2 regions of the Streptomyces sp. NPDC002788 genome follow, and region 1 is predicted to be linked to the other one. Evidence: riboswitches for the same ligand, from Rfam matches in the RefSeq annotation. Region 1 holds a riboswitch; the other holds the start of a gene.
What was found. Region 1 has a riboswitch for cobalamin ahead of ACWD1U_RS26450 (ABC transporter substrate-binding protein). Riboswitches for the same ligand answer to the same signal wherever they lie in the genome.

Region 1 (7,314 bases):
CCTGGGCGAGGGCGCGGGCGATCTGCACCCGCTGGCGTTCGCCGCCCGAGAGCGTGTGCCAGGGCTGGCCGGCACGGTCGGTGAGGCCGGTGCGCTCCAGCGCGGCACGCACGGCCCGCTCATCGTCGGCCGAGGCGGGTGTCCAGGCGCGGCGGTGCGGGACGCGGCCCAGCCGTACGACGTCCGCGACCGTCAACTCGACCTGCGTTTCGGACTGTTGCTCGACGACGGCCAGGCGGCGGGCGACCGTTCGGCGGGGCAGGTCGCCCAGCGGTGTGCCGTCCAGGGTGACGACTCCGGCGGTCGGCGTGAGCAACCCGGCCAGCAGCCGCAGCAGGGTGGACTTGCCGGAGCCGTTGGGACCGAGGACGCCGACCGTGGAACCGGTCTCCGGCGCGAGGACGACGCCGTCCAGGATGAGGCGTCCGTCGGCGCGGCGGTCCACCCGGTCGGCCCGCAACCCGGCCCCGCCCGCGGGTGCCCCGCTCCCGCCCACCGGTGCTCCCGTCCCGCTCACCGCGCCCTCCGCGTCCGGTAGAGCACGACCACGAACGCCGGCACCCCGACCAGCGACGTCACCACCCCCACGGGAACCTCCTGCGGATCCAGCACCGTCCGGGCGAGGGTGTCCACCCACACCAGGAACACCGCCCCTGCCAGCGCCGTGACCGGCAGCAGCCGGGCGTGCCCGGGACCGGTCAGGGCCCGGGCGGCGTGCGGCAGGACCAGCCCGACGAAGCCGATCGCCCCGGCCGAACTGACCAGCGCGGCCGTGAGCAGGGCCGTGACGCACAGCAGCACCAGGCGGGTGCGGGCCACGGACACCCCGAGCGCGGCCGCCGCGTCCTGCCCGAAGGCGAAGGCGTCGAGGGTACGGGCGTACGACAGGCACACGACCAGCGCCACGGCCAGGACGGCCAGGCACAGCCGGACGTCGCTCCAGCCCGCGCCGCCGAGCGAGCCGAGGAGCCAGAACAGCACGCCCCGGGTCGTCTCGGCGTCGGCGGCGGTCATCACCACGAAGGAGGTGAGCGCGGAGAAGAGCTGCATGGCGGCCACGCCCGCGAGGACCACGCGGTCGGTGGTGCCGCCGAGGGTGTGGCTGAGCAGCAGCACGAGCGCGAAGGACACCAGGGCGCCGAGGAACGCGCCGGCGGACACCGAGACGGCACCGCCGCCCACGCCCAGCACGACCACGACCACCGCGCCGGTGGAGGCGCCCGAGGACACCCCGAGCACGAACGGGTCGGCGAGCGGGTTGCGCAGCAGCGACTGCATGACGGCCCCGCACACGGCGAGCCCGGCCCCGCACACGGCGGCGAGCAGGGTGCGGGGCAGTCGCAACTGCCAGACGATGCCGTCCCGGATCGGCGTCAGCTCCGAACTGCCGAGGCCGACGTGGGCGGCCACCACGGACCACACGTCACCGACGCGGATGTCGGCGGGACCGATGGTGATGGCCACGGCGAGGGAGGCGACGAGCGCGACGGTCCCGGCCACGCCCAGAGCGAGCCCGGCTCGGCGCCGGGCGCCGGCCGCCGGTCCCGCCACCTCCGGCAGGTCCCGGACGGTCACTCGGCCCGCCCGAACCGGCGCAGCCCGGCGGCGACCTGCTCCACGCCCGCGACCGTACGGATGGTCGGGTTCATGGCCTGCCCGCTGAGCAGCACGTACCGCTTGTGCCGGACCGCGTCCATGTTCCTGGTGACCGGGTTGGACTCCAGGAAGGCGATCTTCTTCGCGGCCGACTCGGCGGTCTGTGACTTCCGGGTCAGATCGCCGATGACGAGGACGTCGGGGTCGCGGTCGGCGACCGTCTCCCAGTTGACCTGCGGCCACTCCTCGTGCGTGTCGTCGAAGACGTTCTTCGCGCCGAGGGCCCGGGTGATGATGCCGGGCGCTCCGCAACAGCCCGCCACGTACGGCGACTCGGAGTTGGCGAACCAGTACAGAAGGGTGACGTCGGAGGCGTCGACGCCCGAGGTGGCCTTCGCCATGCGCTGCCTGAGGGAGGCCACGAGCTCGTCGCCGCGCTTCTTCACGCCGAACACGGTGGCCAGGTCGCGTACTTCGCGGTAGACGGTGTCGATGCCGAGTGCCTTGTCCCGGATGCCGTCGCCGCCCGACGAGTTGTCCTTGCCGGCGCAGTCGGACGGCGAGACGTACGTGGGCACGCCGAGCTTCTCGAACTGCTCGCGGGTGGCGACGCCGCCCTTGCCGAGGGTGGAGACGAAGGAGGCGGCGACGAAGTCGGGGTCGGCGTCCAAAACCGTTTCGAAGGACGGATTGTTGTCGGCGATGCGCGGCACCTTCGCGTTGGCCTTCTCCAGCCCCTTCATCACGGGGTCGGTCCAGGTGGCCGTGCCCGCGAGGCGGTCGCCGAGGCCGAGGGAGAGCAGGATCTCGGTGGTGCCCTGGTTGAGGGAGACGGCGTGCTGCGGCGGGGCCTCGACGCGGACCTCGTGGCCGCAGTCGTCGAGGGTGACGGCGGCCTTCGCGGTGGTGGCCTTCGAGTCGCCGCAGCCGGTCAGGAGCAGGGAGCCGAGCAAGGAGCCGGCCGCGAGCAGCACGGTGGCACGGGCGGGTCGGGCGAGGGGCACGGGAACCAGTCCTCAGTCGTCGAGGGCTCGATCGCGGAGCCCGGTCGTACGTTGCTCCCCCGCCGCGTACCGGCCGCGGGGGCCGCCAGCAGGTCTTCGGACTCGGGTTCGACCGGATCGGGGCGCCTTCCCGGACACCCGCGAGAGCGTCCAGTGGCCGAGGCCCCGCCCGTCCCCCTCACCGCTGCGCGTCAGTTCCGGATTCGCACCGGATTCCCTGACCCACGTACATGGGTTCGACTGGCCTCGGCAAGCTATCACGGGGGGCCGCGGGGGGAATCACCGCGCGTCCGGCGGCGTTGTGGCGGGCACAGTTCTTCCGCGACTTTCGAGGAGGTCACCCGTGTACGGCGACGAGGCAACGGTCCGCAGGATTCTCACCGGGCTCGGCGACACCTGGGCGGTGGTGGGCCTGTCGTCGAACCGGGAGCGCGCGGCGTACGGCGTGGCCGCCGTGCTGCAGCGGTTCGGCAAGCGCGTCGTGCCGGTGCACCCGAAGGCGGAGACGGTACACGGCGAGCAGGGGTACGCGAGCCTGGCGGACATTCCCTTCGACGTGGACGTCGTGGACGTGTTCGTGAACAGCGACCTCGCCGGCGCGGTCGCCAACGAGGCGGTCGCGAAGGGGGCGAAGGCGGTGTGGTTCCAGCTCGGCGTCGTCGACGAGGCGGCGTACGACCGGACCCGCGCGGCGGGCCTGGAGACGGTGATGGACCGCTGCCCGGCCATCGAGATCCCGCGGCTGGGCTTGAGACGTTAACGGCTCTCTGATTTCCCCGTACAGATTCCTTGAAGATTTCTCCTGGAAATCCCCGCCCCCGGTCAAATGCACGGCAACAGTCTTCTGCCGGTCGACAATTGATACCTAGCCTGACGGCCTCTTGCACGCCGAACGCTCTGTTCATTTTATGAGAGGCCCCTAAGAACATGGTAAGTGTCGACCAGGCGGTACCGGGGGTGAAGGGGAGTCCGGGCGGACTGCGCCGGGACGTCGGGCTCATCGGACTGATGTGGGCCTCCGTAGGCTCCATCATCGGCTCCGGCTGGCTCTACGGCGCCAAGAACGCCGTCATGATGGCCGGTCCGGCGGCGATCATCTCGTGGGTGATCGGTGCCGTCGCGATCGTCCTCCTCGCCCTGGTGCACGCCGAGCTCGGCGGCATGTTCCCGGTGGCGGGCGGCACGGCGCGTTACCCGCACTACGCCTTCGGCGGCCTGGCCGGCATGTCGTTCGGCTGGTTCGCCTGGCTGCAGGCGGCGACCGTGGCCCCGATCGAGGTCGAGGCCATGATCGGCTACGCCGGCCACTGGGACTTCGCGAAGGGCTTCCTGCACCAGCAGGACAGCACCCTGACGACCAGCGGCCTCATTGTCGCTGTCTTCCTGATGGCCGTTTTCGTCGCGGTCAACTTCCTCGGCGTGAAGGTACTGGCACACACCAACAGCGCGGCCACCTGGTGGAAGATCGCCGTCCCACTGGCCGCGATCTTCATCGTCGCGGTGGGCAACTTCCACCCGGGCAACTTCGCCTCGGAGGGCTTCGCCCCGTTCGGCGCCAAGGGTGTGCTGAGCGCCATCAGCACCAGCGGCATCATCTTCGCCCTGCTGGGATTCGAGCAGGCGATCCAGCTCGCTGGTGAGAGCCGCAACCCCCAGCGCGACCTGCCGCGCGCGACCCTCGGCTCGGTCGCGATCGGCGCGATCATCTACGTCCTGCTCCAGGTCGTGTTCATCGCCGCGCTGCCCCACAGCACGTTCGCGCACGGCTGGGCCGACCTCAAGTTCCCGGGCATCGACGGCCCCTGGGCGGGTTTGGCGACCCTGGTGGGCCTGGGCTGGCTGAGTGTCGTGCTGTACCTCGACGCCGTGGTCTCCCCCGGCGGCACCGGCCTGATCTACACCACCGCCACCTCCCGCGTCTCCTTCGGCCTCTCCAAGAACGGCTACGCGCCGAAGCTGTTCGAGAAGGTCGACGCCCGCGGCGTGCCGTGGTTCGGCCTGATCCTCTCCTTCGTGACGGGTGTCCTCTGCTTCCTTCCCTTCCCCAGTTGGCAGAAGCTGGTCGGCTTCATCACCTCGGCCAGCGTCCTGATGTACGCGGGAGCGCCACTGGCATACGGCGTGTTCGCCGACAAGCTGCCCGACCACGATCGCCCCTACCGCCTCCCCGGCGGCAAGCTGATCTCCCCGCTGTCCTTCGTGGTGGCCAACCTCGTCATCTACTGGGCCACTTGGGACGTCCTGTGGCGGCTCGGCGTGGCGATCATCCTCGGCTACGTGCTGCTCGGCGGCTACGCCCTGTACGCCAGGAGCAAGGGCCTGCCCGACGCGCCGCGGATGGACTTCAAAGCCGCCCAGTGGCTCCCGGTCTACCTGCTCGGCATGGGCGTGATCTCATGGCAGGGCGGTTTCGGCGGGCGGGGCGACATCCCGCTGTGGTGGGACATCCTCATCGTCACCGTCTTCTCCCTGGCGATCTACTACTGGGCCCGCGCCGTGGCCTCACGCCCCGAGGAGATCCGGCGCAGCATCGACGAGGTGGTGGTCGTGGACGTGCCCACGCACTGAATCCGGCCGGGCGGCGAGTGTGCCCGAGTGAGGTCGTCGACGGCACAGCCGCCAAAAAGCCCGTGCACCACGCCCATCGGAATCCATATTGATCCGATTCGGACCTCTGCACCTGGTGGCGGAGTTCTTCTCAGGTGAACCGACTGCCGTTTCCGGCGGTCGGTTTTCCGCTGTCCCGGCGACGTCATAATGTGAAGGTGACCTCCACCTCACCCCGTCGCGACTCCGCGTCGGCACGACGTTCTCCGGTCGTCGTCGTGGGCGCGGGTCCCGCCGGCCTCACCCTCGGCAACACCCTGCGGGCCGCCTCGGTGGACTGCCTGGTGCTGGAGACCGAGACCCGGGAGTTCATCGAACAGCGGCCCCGGGCCGGGGTCATCGAGGAATGGGCCGTACGGGGACTGGAGAAGCGGGGCCTTGCCCGCAACCTGCTGGACCGGGCGGAGCTGCACACCACGTGCGAGTTTCGTTTCGACGGGGAGCGGTACCGGTTCGCGTACGGCGAGCTGACGGGCAGCCACCACTTCGTCTATCCGCAGCCGTCATTGGTGACGGACCTGGTCCGCGAGTACGCCGACGTGCGCGGCGGGCAGATCCGCTTCGGGGTCCGGGACGTACGGCTCCACGACTTCGACTCCGACCGGCCGTCCGTGTCCTACCTCTGCCCCGAGACGGGTGAACGGCAGTTCGTGCACTGCGACTTCATCGCCGGCTGCGACGGGGCGCGTGGCGTGACCCGTGCCTCGCTGCCGCCGGAGCGGGTCCAGGTCGCGCGGCACGACTACGGCATCGGGTGGCTGGCGCTCCTCGCCGAGGCACCGCCCTCCGCCGACTGCGTGCTCTTCGGCTGCCATGCGCGCGGGTTCGCCGGGCAGATGCCCCGCAGCCCAAAGGTGACGCGCTACTACCTCCAGTGCCCGCCGGGCGACGACCCGGAGAACTGGCCGCACGAGCGCGTCTGGGCGGAACTCCAGGCGCGGCTCTCAGCGGCCGGTGCGCCGCCGCTGACGGAGGGGCGGCTGATCGAGAAGCGCGTGCTGGACATGCACGACTACGTGGTCGAGCCCATGACGCACGGCCGGCTCTTCCTCGCGGGCGACGCCGCCCACCTGGTCGCCCCGATCGCCGCCAAGGGCATGAACCTCGCCCTGCACGACGGGTTCCTGCTCGGGGACGCCCTGGTCGCCCACCTGACCACGGGTGACGACAGCGGCCTGGCCGGCTACGCGCAGGCGTGCCTGCGGCGGGTGTGGGACTACCAGGAGTTCTCGCAGTGGCTGTCCGAGGTGTACCACGGCACGGCGGCGGGCGACCCGTTCCGCGCGGGCACCACGCTCGCCCGGCTGCGCCGGCTGTTCACCTCGCCCGCTGCGGCGGCACATTTCGCCGAGCAGTACCTCGGGACGGCCGCGCGGTACTGACTCAGTCGTGCGGGGGGCGGTCACTGAGGCGGTGGTCGGCCACGTTCAGCGCCTCGTCCACGAGCCGGCGCAGATGGCCGTCGCGGAGTGAGTAGATCACCCGGCGGCCCTCCTTGCGGGTGTTCACCAGGCCCGCGAGACGCAGTCGCGCCAGGTGCTGACTGACGGCGGGACGTTGCGCCCCGCACGCCTCCGTGAGCGTCGTGACATCGGCCTCCGATCCGGCCAGCGCGTGCAGCAGGGCGAGGCGGGTCCGGTCCCCCAGCAGAGCGAGCAGTTCGGCGGCGAGCGCGAACTGCTCCTCGCCGGGGCTGCGCGGATGCGCATCGTGCGCAGGTGACAGGTGCATGCGTGCGCTCATACGCACATAATGGCCCCACGACGTGGGTACGTCCACTCTCGCGCGCACCGGAAGGGGAATCCACGTGATCGACCGGCACGAGCACCCGCACCCTCACGACCACGGGCACGACCACGACCACGACCACGACCACGGGCATGGCATGCGGCATCGCGTGGCCCACCTCCTCGCCCCGCACTCCCACGAGACGATCGACAAGGTCGACTCCGCCCTGGAGTCCTCGGCCCGGGGTATGCGGGCGCTCTGGGTCTCCCTCGCGGTGCTGGGTGTGACGGCGCTGGTCCAGGCGGTGGTGGTGGCCGCCTCGGGCTCGGTGGCGCTGCTCGGGGACACGGTGCACAACACCGCGGACGCGCTGACCGCC
Region 2 (7,314 bases), on a different contig from region 1:
CTGGCCGCCGCCATGTCGATCAGGCCGCGCTGCGGGATCTCCCACGCCGTGCGGTACAGCTTCCGTACGTCCTCGGGGATCCAGGCGAAGTCCTGCACCGAGCCGTTCGCCTCGCGCAGGGCCTCCCGGCTGCGGGCGTCCCACACGCCGAGCCGTTTCAGCTCGTCCACCAGGCAGGAGTTGACCTGGAGGAACTCACCGGACAGGGTCTCGCGCTTGAACAGGTTGGACACCTGCGGCTCGATGCACTCGTACACGCCCGCGATCGAGGCGATCGTGGCCGTCGGGGCGATGGCGAGGAGCAGGGAGTTGCGCATGCCGGTCGCGGCGATGCGCTCGCGCAGGGCGGCCCAGCGCTCCGGCCAGGTCAGTTCCACGTCGTAGTGGTCGGGGTGGAGCACCCCCTTGGCCGTACGGGTCTTCTCCCAGGCCGGCAACGGGCCGTTGCGCTCGGCGAGGTCGGCGGAGGCCTCGTAGGCGGCGAGCATGATGCGCTCGGCGATGCGCGTGGAGAGCGCCTTGGCCTCTGGCGAGTCGAAGGGAAGGCGCAGCTTGAAGAAGACGTCCTGCAGACCCATCGCGCCGAGGCCGACCGGACGCCAGCGGGCGTTGGAGCGGCCCGCCTGCTCGGTCGGATAGAAGTTGATGTCCACGACCCGGTCGAGGAACGTGACGGCCGTACGGACTGTCTCGTCCAGCCGCTCCCAGTCGATGTCCTCGCCGGCCTGGTCGACGAGCGCGCCGAGGTTGACCGAGCCCAGGTTGCAGACCGCTGTCTCCCCGTCGCTGGTGACCTCCAGGATCTCCGTGCAGAGGTTGGAGGAGTGCACGACGTGACCGGGCTCGGCCGTCTGGTTGGCGGTGCGGTTGGCGGTGTCCTTGAAGGTCATCCAGCCGTTGCCGGTCTGCGCGAGAGTGCGCATCATGCGGCCGTACAACTCGCGGGCGGGCAGCGTCTTCTTCGCCAGGCCCTTCGCCTCGGCCGCCCGGTACGCGGTGTCGAACTCCTCGCCCCACAGGTCGACGAGCTCGGGCGCGTCCGCGGGGGAGAACAGCGACCACGGCGCGTCGGCGTTCACGCGGCGCATGAACTCGTCCGGGATCCAGTGCGCCAGGTTCAGGTTGTGCGTGCGGCGGGCGTCCTCGCCGGTGTTGTCCCGCAGCTCCAGGAACTCCTCGATGTCGGAGTGCCAGGTCTCCAGGTAGACGGCGGCGGCGCCCTTGCGGCGGCCGCCCTGGTTCACGGCGGCGACCGAGGCGTCGAGGGTCTTCAGGAACGGGACGATGCCGTTGGAGTGGCCGTTGGTGCCGCGGATCAGCGAACCCCGGGCGCGGATGCGGGAGTACGCGATGCCGATGCCGCCGGCGTGCTTCGACAGCCGGGCCACCTGGTGGTACCGGTCGTAGATGGAGTCCAGCTCGTCCTTGGGGGAGTCGAGGAGGTAGCAGGACGACATCTGGGGGTGCCGCGTGCCGGAGTTGAAGAGGGTGGGGGAGGAGGGGAGGTAGTCGAGCCGGCTCATGAGCCGGTAGAGCGCGGCGACCTCGTCGAGGGCCCGGGTGGTGTCGTCCTCGGCGAGCCCCGCGGCCACCCGCAGCATGAAGTGCTGGGGCGTTTCGACGACCTTGCGGGTGAGCGGGTGCCGGAGCAGGTAGCGGCTGTGGAGCGTACGCAGGCCGAAGTACTCGAAGCGGTCGTCGGCGGCCGTGTCGATCAGGGCGTCGAGACGGGCGGCGTGGAGGTGCACGAACTCGGCGGTCCGGTCGGCGATGAGGCCCTCCCGGTGCCCGACCGCGACGGACTCGGTGAAGCACGTGACGCCCTGCGAGGCGGCCTCGGCGCGGATGCCGATCGTCAGCAGGCGCGCGGCCAGCCGGGAGTAGGCGGGATCCTCGGAGATGAGGCCGGCGGCCGCCTCCGTCGCCAGCTCGCGCAACTCCGACTCGTCGGCCCGCGCGGACCGGCCGCGCAGCGCGGCGGCGGCGACCCGGCCGGGCTCGGCGTCGGGGAGGTCGGCGGTCAGCTCGGTCAGGGTCCGCAGCAGCGCGGCACCGGGCGCGTCGTGCTCTTCTTCGGCGGCTGAGACCGGTTCCGCTGGCGCGATGGTCACGTGGGGCTCTCCCTCGCTCGGCACGGGGGCCTCGTCGAGTGGCGGGCGGCAGCACACGAGCGCACGCGGCGTCGCGTCCACCGGCCCATTCCACGAGGCCCGGACGTCAGGCACACCGGCCGGGCGGCCGGGTGCGCTGTCGGCAGGTCCTCGGACTGACTCCTGTGCACGAACATGCACAAGTACACCGTTGCGGGACAGTTCCGGATTCGCACCGGATTCCCCTGCGGCGACAGCGAGCATGAGCATACATCTTGTGCCGGGTGGCGACAGCACCCCTAGATGTAGTGTCGCGACGGTTTCATAGCGTCAACTCGTAGGTAAGGAGAGTGATGTCGTCGAGCTCCGGGATCGGGTTCCAGTCGCGCTCCGGGACGCGGACGAAGCCGAGACGTTCGTAGATGCGGTGGGCGGAGTGCATGGTGCGCTGCGTCGACAGGACGACGCGGACGCAGCCGTCCGTCGCACGGGCGCGGTCGACGCAGGCGCGGACGAGGGCCTCTCCGAGGCCGCGGCCGCGGGCCTCCTGGGCGACGGCGAGCATCCGTATCTCGGCCTCCCCGGGCAGGGCGATGTCGGCCATGGGGCCGCCGGAGGGGACGACGGTCACGCCGCCGAGGAGGTGTTCGCCCCGGGTGGCCACCAGTACGTCCGCGGCGGCGGCCCGCCTGGCCACGTCCTTGAGTTCGCCGAGGTACCAGTCGCTCTCACCGAAGTCGAGGAGGCCGTCCTTGAGGTAGGCCTGGGCGGTGATCTCGCCGAGGGCGTCGTACTCGGTGGGCTTCACTCGCCGGATGAGGATGTCCATGGTTTGAGTGTGCGGGACGGGTATGACGACGGGCCGCCGGTTTCTCACCGGCGGCCCGTCGTCACGTACGACTCAGTGCGAGGAGCCCGCCGTCGCCGGCGGAAGCTCCACCTGGACGCCCGGGTCGCCCGCGTCCGCCGTGTAGTCCTCCGGCCTCGTCTCGTCGATGCCGTCGGGGGCCTTGAGGGCCCTGAGGACGAAGGTCAGGACCACCGTCACGACCACGTTCAGGACGAACGCCGTGAGGCCGATGTAGCCGATCTCGCCGATGCCCGGGATCTCCTTGGAGGAGCCGCCGAAGTGCTTCTGGGTCGGGGAGGCCACGCCGTACGCGGCGACCGTGCCGTAGACCATGCCGACCGCCCAGCCCGCGAGCAGGGCCCAGCGGTGGAACCAGCGCGTGAACAGGCCGCCGACCAGAGCCGGGAAGGTCTGCAGGATCCAGATGCCGCCGAGGAGCTGGAAGTTGATGGCGACCGTCTTGTCCATGGTGAGGACGAAGGCCAGTGCGCCCACCTTCACCAGCAGGGAGACCAGCTTGGAGACCTTGGTCTCCTGCGCGGGCGTGGCGTCCGGCTTGATGAAGTCCTTGTAGATGTTGCGGGTGAAGAGGTTCGCGGCCGCGATGGACATGATGGCCGCCGGCACCAGCGCGCCGATGCCGATCGCCGCGAACGCCACACCGGCGAACCAGTCCGGGAACATCGTCTCGAACAGCTGCGGGATCGCCAGCTGCCCGTTCTGCACCTTGATCCCGGCCGCGATCGCCATGAAGCCGAGCAGCGCGAGCAGGCCCAGCATCAGCGAGTACAGCGGCAGGATCGTGGTGTTGCGGCGGATCACCTCACGGCTCTTGGAGGACAGCGTCGCCGTGATGGAGTGCGGGTACATGAACAGCGCGAGCGCGGAGCCCAATGCCAGCGTCGCGTACGTCCACTGGCCCGCCTCCGGCGGGACCAGCGCACCGCGCGGCGCACCCGTCGCCGGGTTCGTCTGGCTGTACGCGTCACCCGCCTTGGCGAAGATCTCGTCGAAACCGCCCAGCTTGATCGGGATGTAGATGATCGCCACCGCGATGACGATGTAGATCAGCGTGTCCTTCACGAACGCGATCAGCGCGGGCGCCCGCAGACCCGACGAGTACGTGTACGCCGCCAGCACACCGAACGCGATCAGCAGCGGCAGGTCCTTGATGAACCAGTTGGTGTTCTCGCCGCCGCCGACCCCCATCACGTCCAGCACGGCCTGGATACCGACCAGCTGGAGCGCGATGTACGGCATCGTCGCCAGGATGCCGGTCAGCGCCACCGCCAGTGACAGGCCCTTCGAGCCGAACCGGCCGCGCACGAAGTCGGACGTCGTCACGTACCCGTGCTTGTGGGACACCGACCACAGGCGGGGGAGGAAGGTGAAGATCAGCGGGTAGACCAGGATCGTGTACGGCACCGCGAAGAAGCCGGCCGCGCCCGCCGCGTAGATCGCCGCCGGGACGGCCACGAAGGTGTACGCCGTGTACAGGTCGCCGCCGAGCAGGAACCAGGTGATCCAGGTGCCGAACGACCGTCCGCCCAGGCCCCATTCGTCGAGGCTGTGCTCGTTCTCGGCCTTGCGCCAGCGCGCGGCCAGGAAGCCCATGACCGTGACGGCCAGGAAGAAGAAGATGAAGACGGCGAGTGCGACGCCGTTCACGCCGTCCTTCACTCCGACGCACCGCCCTTCGAGGCCGAGCGGGCGCGCTGGTCACGCTGCCACAGCTTGTAGGCGATCATGGTCAGCGCGGTGGAGATCAGCACCCACGCCATCTGGTACCAGTAGAAGAACGGGATCCCGATGAAGGCCGGGTCGGTCTTCGCGTACGAGCCGACCCACAGCATGGCCACGAAGGGCGCTATGAGGCAGACGGCGATGACGACGCGCACGGGCGTCACCACCGGCCCTCTACTGGCTTCTGAGGCTTGCGACATCAGGCGGCTCCGTCCCCTCAGTGATCACCTGTGTAATGCGCAGGCAATCTAGGTCAGGGTGTGGCGAAAACGGAACCCCTCGTCCGTAATGCGGTACCCAAAAGAAATCGACGACTCCGCTGCCGGTCCGCTACTCCTGGGGGCGCTTCAGCCGCGCCACGAACTTGTACCGGTCCCCCCGGTACACCGACCGCACCCACTCCACCGGCTGCCCTTCCCGGTCCACCGAGTGCCGGGACAGCATCAGCATCGGCAGGCCGACGTCCGTGCCGAGCAGGCCGGCCTCGCGCGGGGTGGCCAGGGACGTCTCGATGGTCTCCTCGGCCTCCGCGAGATGGACGTCGTAGACCTCGGCGAGCGCGGTGTAGAGGGACGTGTACTTCACCAGGGACCGGCGCAGGGCGGGGAAGCGCTTCGCGCTCAGGTGGGTGGTCTCGATGGCCATCGGCTCGCCGTTGGCCATGCGCAGCCGCTCGATGCGCAGCACCCGACCGCCGGGCGTGATGTCCAGCAGGCCGGCCAGGCGGTCGTCGGCGGTGATGTAGCCGATGTCCAACAGCTGCGAGGTGGGTTCGAGGCCCTGGGCCCGCATGTCCTCCGTGTACGAGGTCAGTTGCAGCGCCTGCGAGACCTTCGGCTTTGCGACGAACGTGCCCTTGCCCTGGATGCGCTCCAGCCGGCCCTCGACCACCAGCTCCTGCAGCGCCTGGCGCACGGTCGTGCGCGAGGTGTCGAACTCCGCCGCCAGCGTGCGCTCGGGCGGCACCGGAGTGCCGGGCGCCTGCGTCTCGGTCATGTCCAGCAGGTGCTTCTTCAGGCGGTAGTACTTGGGCACGCGTGCGGTACGGACGGGCACCCCGGTCTCGTTCTCCGCACTGCTGACGTCGGTGCTCATGCTCCGCCTTCCCGGCTCCGGTCTGCCGACACGATCCCACTTGTATACCGTCGGCGCCTCTTTTGGTCTAGTCCACCGTTCCCTGTGGTCTACCCGCAGTATGCCGTGCCTGCCGGGCTTTTCGCTGGCTTCTTCTTTAAAGGATCCTGCATATGTAGGTCGCATAACGGCTGGTCAGGACCCTCTCGTAACCCTTGACGCCGCCCCTGGTCTGGTCCAGGCTCCCCACGCTGGTCTAAACCTTTGGTCCAGGATCGGCCCCTCGATCACTGCGGGGAACAGAGGCTCGTGGGATCCCTGAGGAGGGTGGCGTGAAGCGCAAACTGACAACCGCGATCGGCTTCATCGTGAACATGCCGAAGGAACTGGAGGAAGCGGCCATGGTCGACGGCTGTTTCCCGCACGGGCGCCTTCCTCCGGGTCGTCTTCCCGCTCCTGACCCCCGGCATGGTCGCCACCTCGGTCCACGGCTTCATCCAGGCCTGGAACGAATACCTCTACGCCCTGATGCTGCTCAGCCGGCAGTACCAGACCGCGACCGTCCGGCTCGGTAACCTCACCACCAAGCACGGCACCGAATACGCCCCGATGACGGCCCAAGCCACGATGATGGCCGTGCCGATCGTCGCCCTCTCCCTCCTCGTCCAGCGCAAGACGGCCGCGGGCCTGACCGCGGGCGCCGTGAAGGGATGACCCCAACCGATGACGACACTCGCCGGCGGCACCGACACACTCACCCGCGACGCCCTGACCGTCCTCCAGCCCGGCTTCACCGGCACCACCGCCCCCGACTGGCTGCTGCGCCGCATCGGTGAGGGCCTCGCCTCCGTCGGGCTGTTCGGCCGCAACATCGCCTCTGCGCGCCAACTGGCCGCCCTGACCGCACAACTGCGCGCCGAACGCGACGACGTCCTTGTCGCGATCGACGAGGAGGGCGGTGACGTGACCCGCCTCGAGGTGCGCACCGGCTCCTCCTTCCCGGGCAACCACGCGCTCGGCGCGGTCGACGACGTGGAGCTGACCGAGCAGGTCGCCCACGAACTGGGCCGCCGCCTCGCCGCCTGCGGGGTGAACCTCGACTGGGCCCCCTCCGCCGACGTCAACTCCGACCCGCGCAACCCGGTGATCGGCGTCCGCTCCTTCGGCGCCGACACGGGGCTGGCCGCCCGGCACACCGCCGCCTATGTGACGGGTCTGCAGTCGGCCGGAGTCGCCGCCTGCACCAAGCACTTCCCTGGCCACGGCGACACGGCCGTCGACTCCCACCACGCCCTGCCGTGCATCGACGTCTCCGCCGAGGTGCTGGCCGACCGCGAACTGACCCCCTTCCGCGCCGCCATCGCCGCCGGCACCCGGGCCGTCATGAGCGCCCACATCCTGGTCCCGGCCCTGGATCCCGACCGTCCGGCCACGCTCTCCCGGCGCATCCTCACCGGCCTGCTCCGCGGCGACCTCGGCTACGACGGCCTCATCGTCACCGACGGCATGGAGATGCGGGCCATCGCGGGCACCTACGGCATCGAACGCGGCAGCGTC

Region 2: linked by a shared signal. The riboswitch ahead of ACWD1U_RS11855 (ribonucleoside-diphosphate reductase subunit alpha) and the one ahead of ACWD1U_RS26450 (ABC transporter substrate-binding protein) in region 1 are both predicted to bind cobalamin.

Annotation. Positions count from the first base shown of each region.
Region 1 is NZ_JBSFVB010000015.1:68,494-75,807, reverse strand. It holds gene ACWD1U_RS26460 (ABC transporter ATP-binding protein) at 1-517, opposite strand, end outside; gene ACWD1U_RS26455 (FecCD family ABC transporter permease) at 514-1,575, opposite strand; gene ACWD1U_RS26450 (ABC transporter substrate-binding protein) at 1,572-2,600, opposite strand; cobalamin riboswitch at 2,685-2,845, opposite strand; gene ACWD1U_RS26445 (CoA-binding protein) at 2,944-3,360, shown strand; gene ACWD1U_RS26440 (APC family permease) at 3,528-5,168, shown strand; gene ACWD1U_RS26435 (4-hydroxybenzoate 3-monooxygenase) at 5,366-6,589, shown strand; gene ACWD1U_RS26430 (ArsR/SmtB family transcription factor) at 6,591-6,950, opposite strand; gene ACWD1U_RS26425 (cation diffusion facilitator family transporter) at 7,015-7,314, shown strand, end outside.
Region 2 is NZ_JBSFVB010000005.1:187,116-194,429, forward strand. It holds gene ACWD1U_RS11855 (ribonucleoside-diphosphate reductase subunit alpha) at 1-2,111, opposite strand, end outside; cobalamin riboswitch at 2,236-2,397, opposite strand; gene ACWD1U_RS11860 (GNAT family N-acetyltransferase) at 2,413-2,919, opposite strand; gene mctP (monocarboxylate uptake permease MctP) at 2,992-4,620, opposite strand; gene ACWD1U_RS11870 (DUF3311 domain-containing protein) at 4,617-4,883, opposite strand; gene ACWD1U_RS11875 (GntR family transcriptional regulator) at 5,014-5,778, opposite strand; partial or broken gene ACWD1U_RS11880 (carbohydrate ABC transporter permease) at 6,108-6,471, shown strand; gene ACWD1U_RS11885 (glycoside hydrolase family 3 protein) at 6,481-7,314, shown strand, end outside.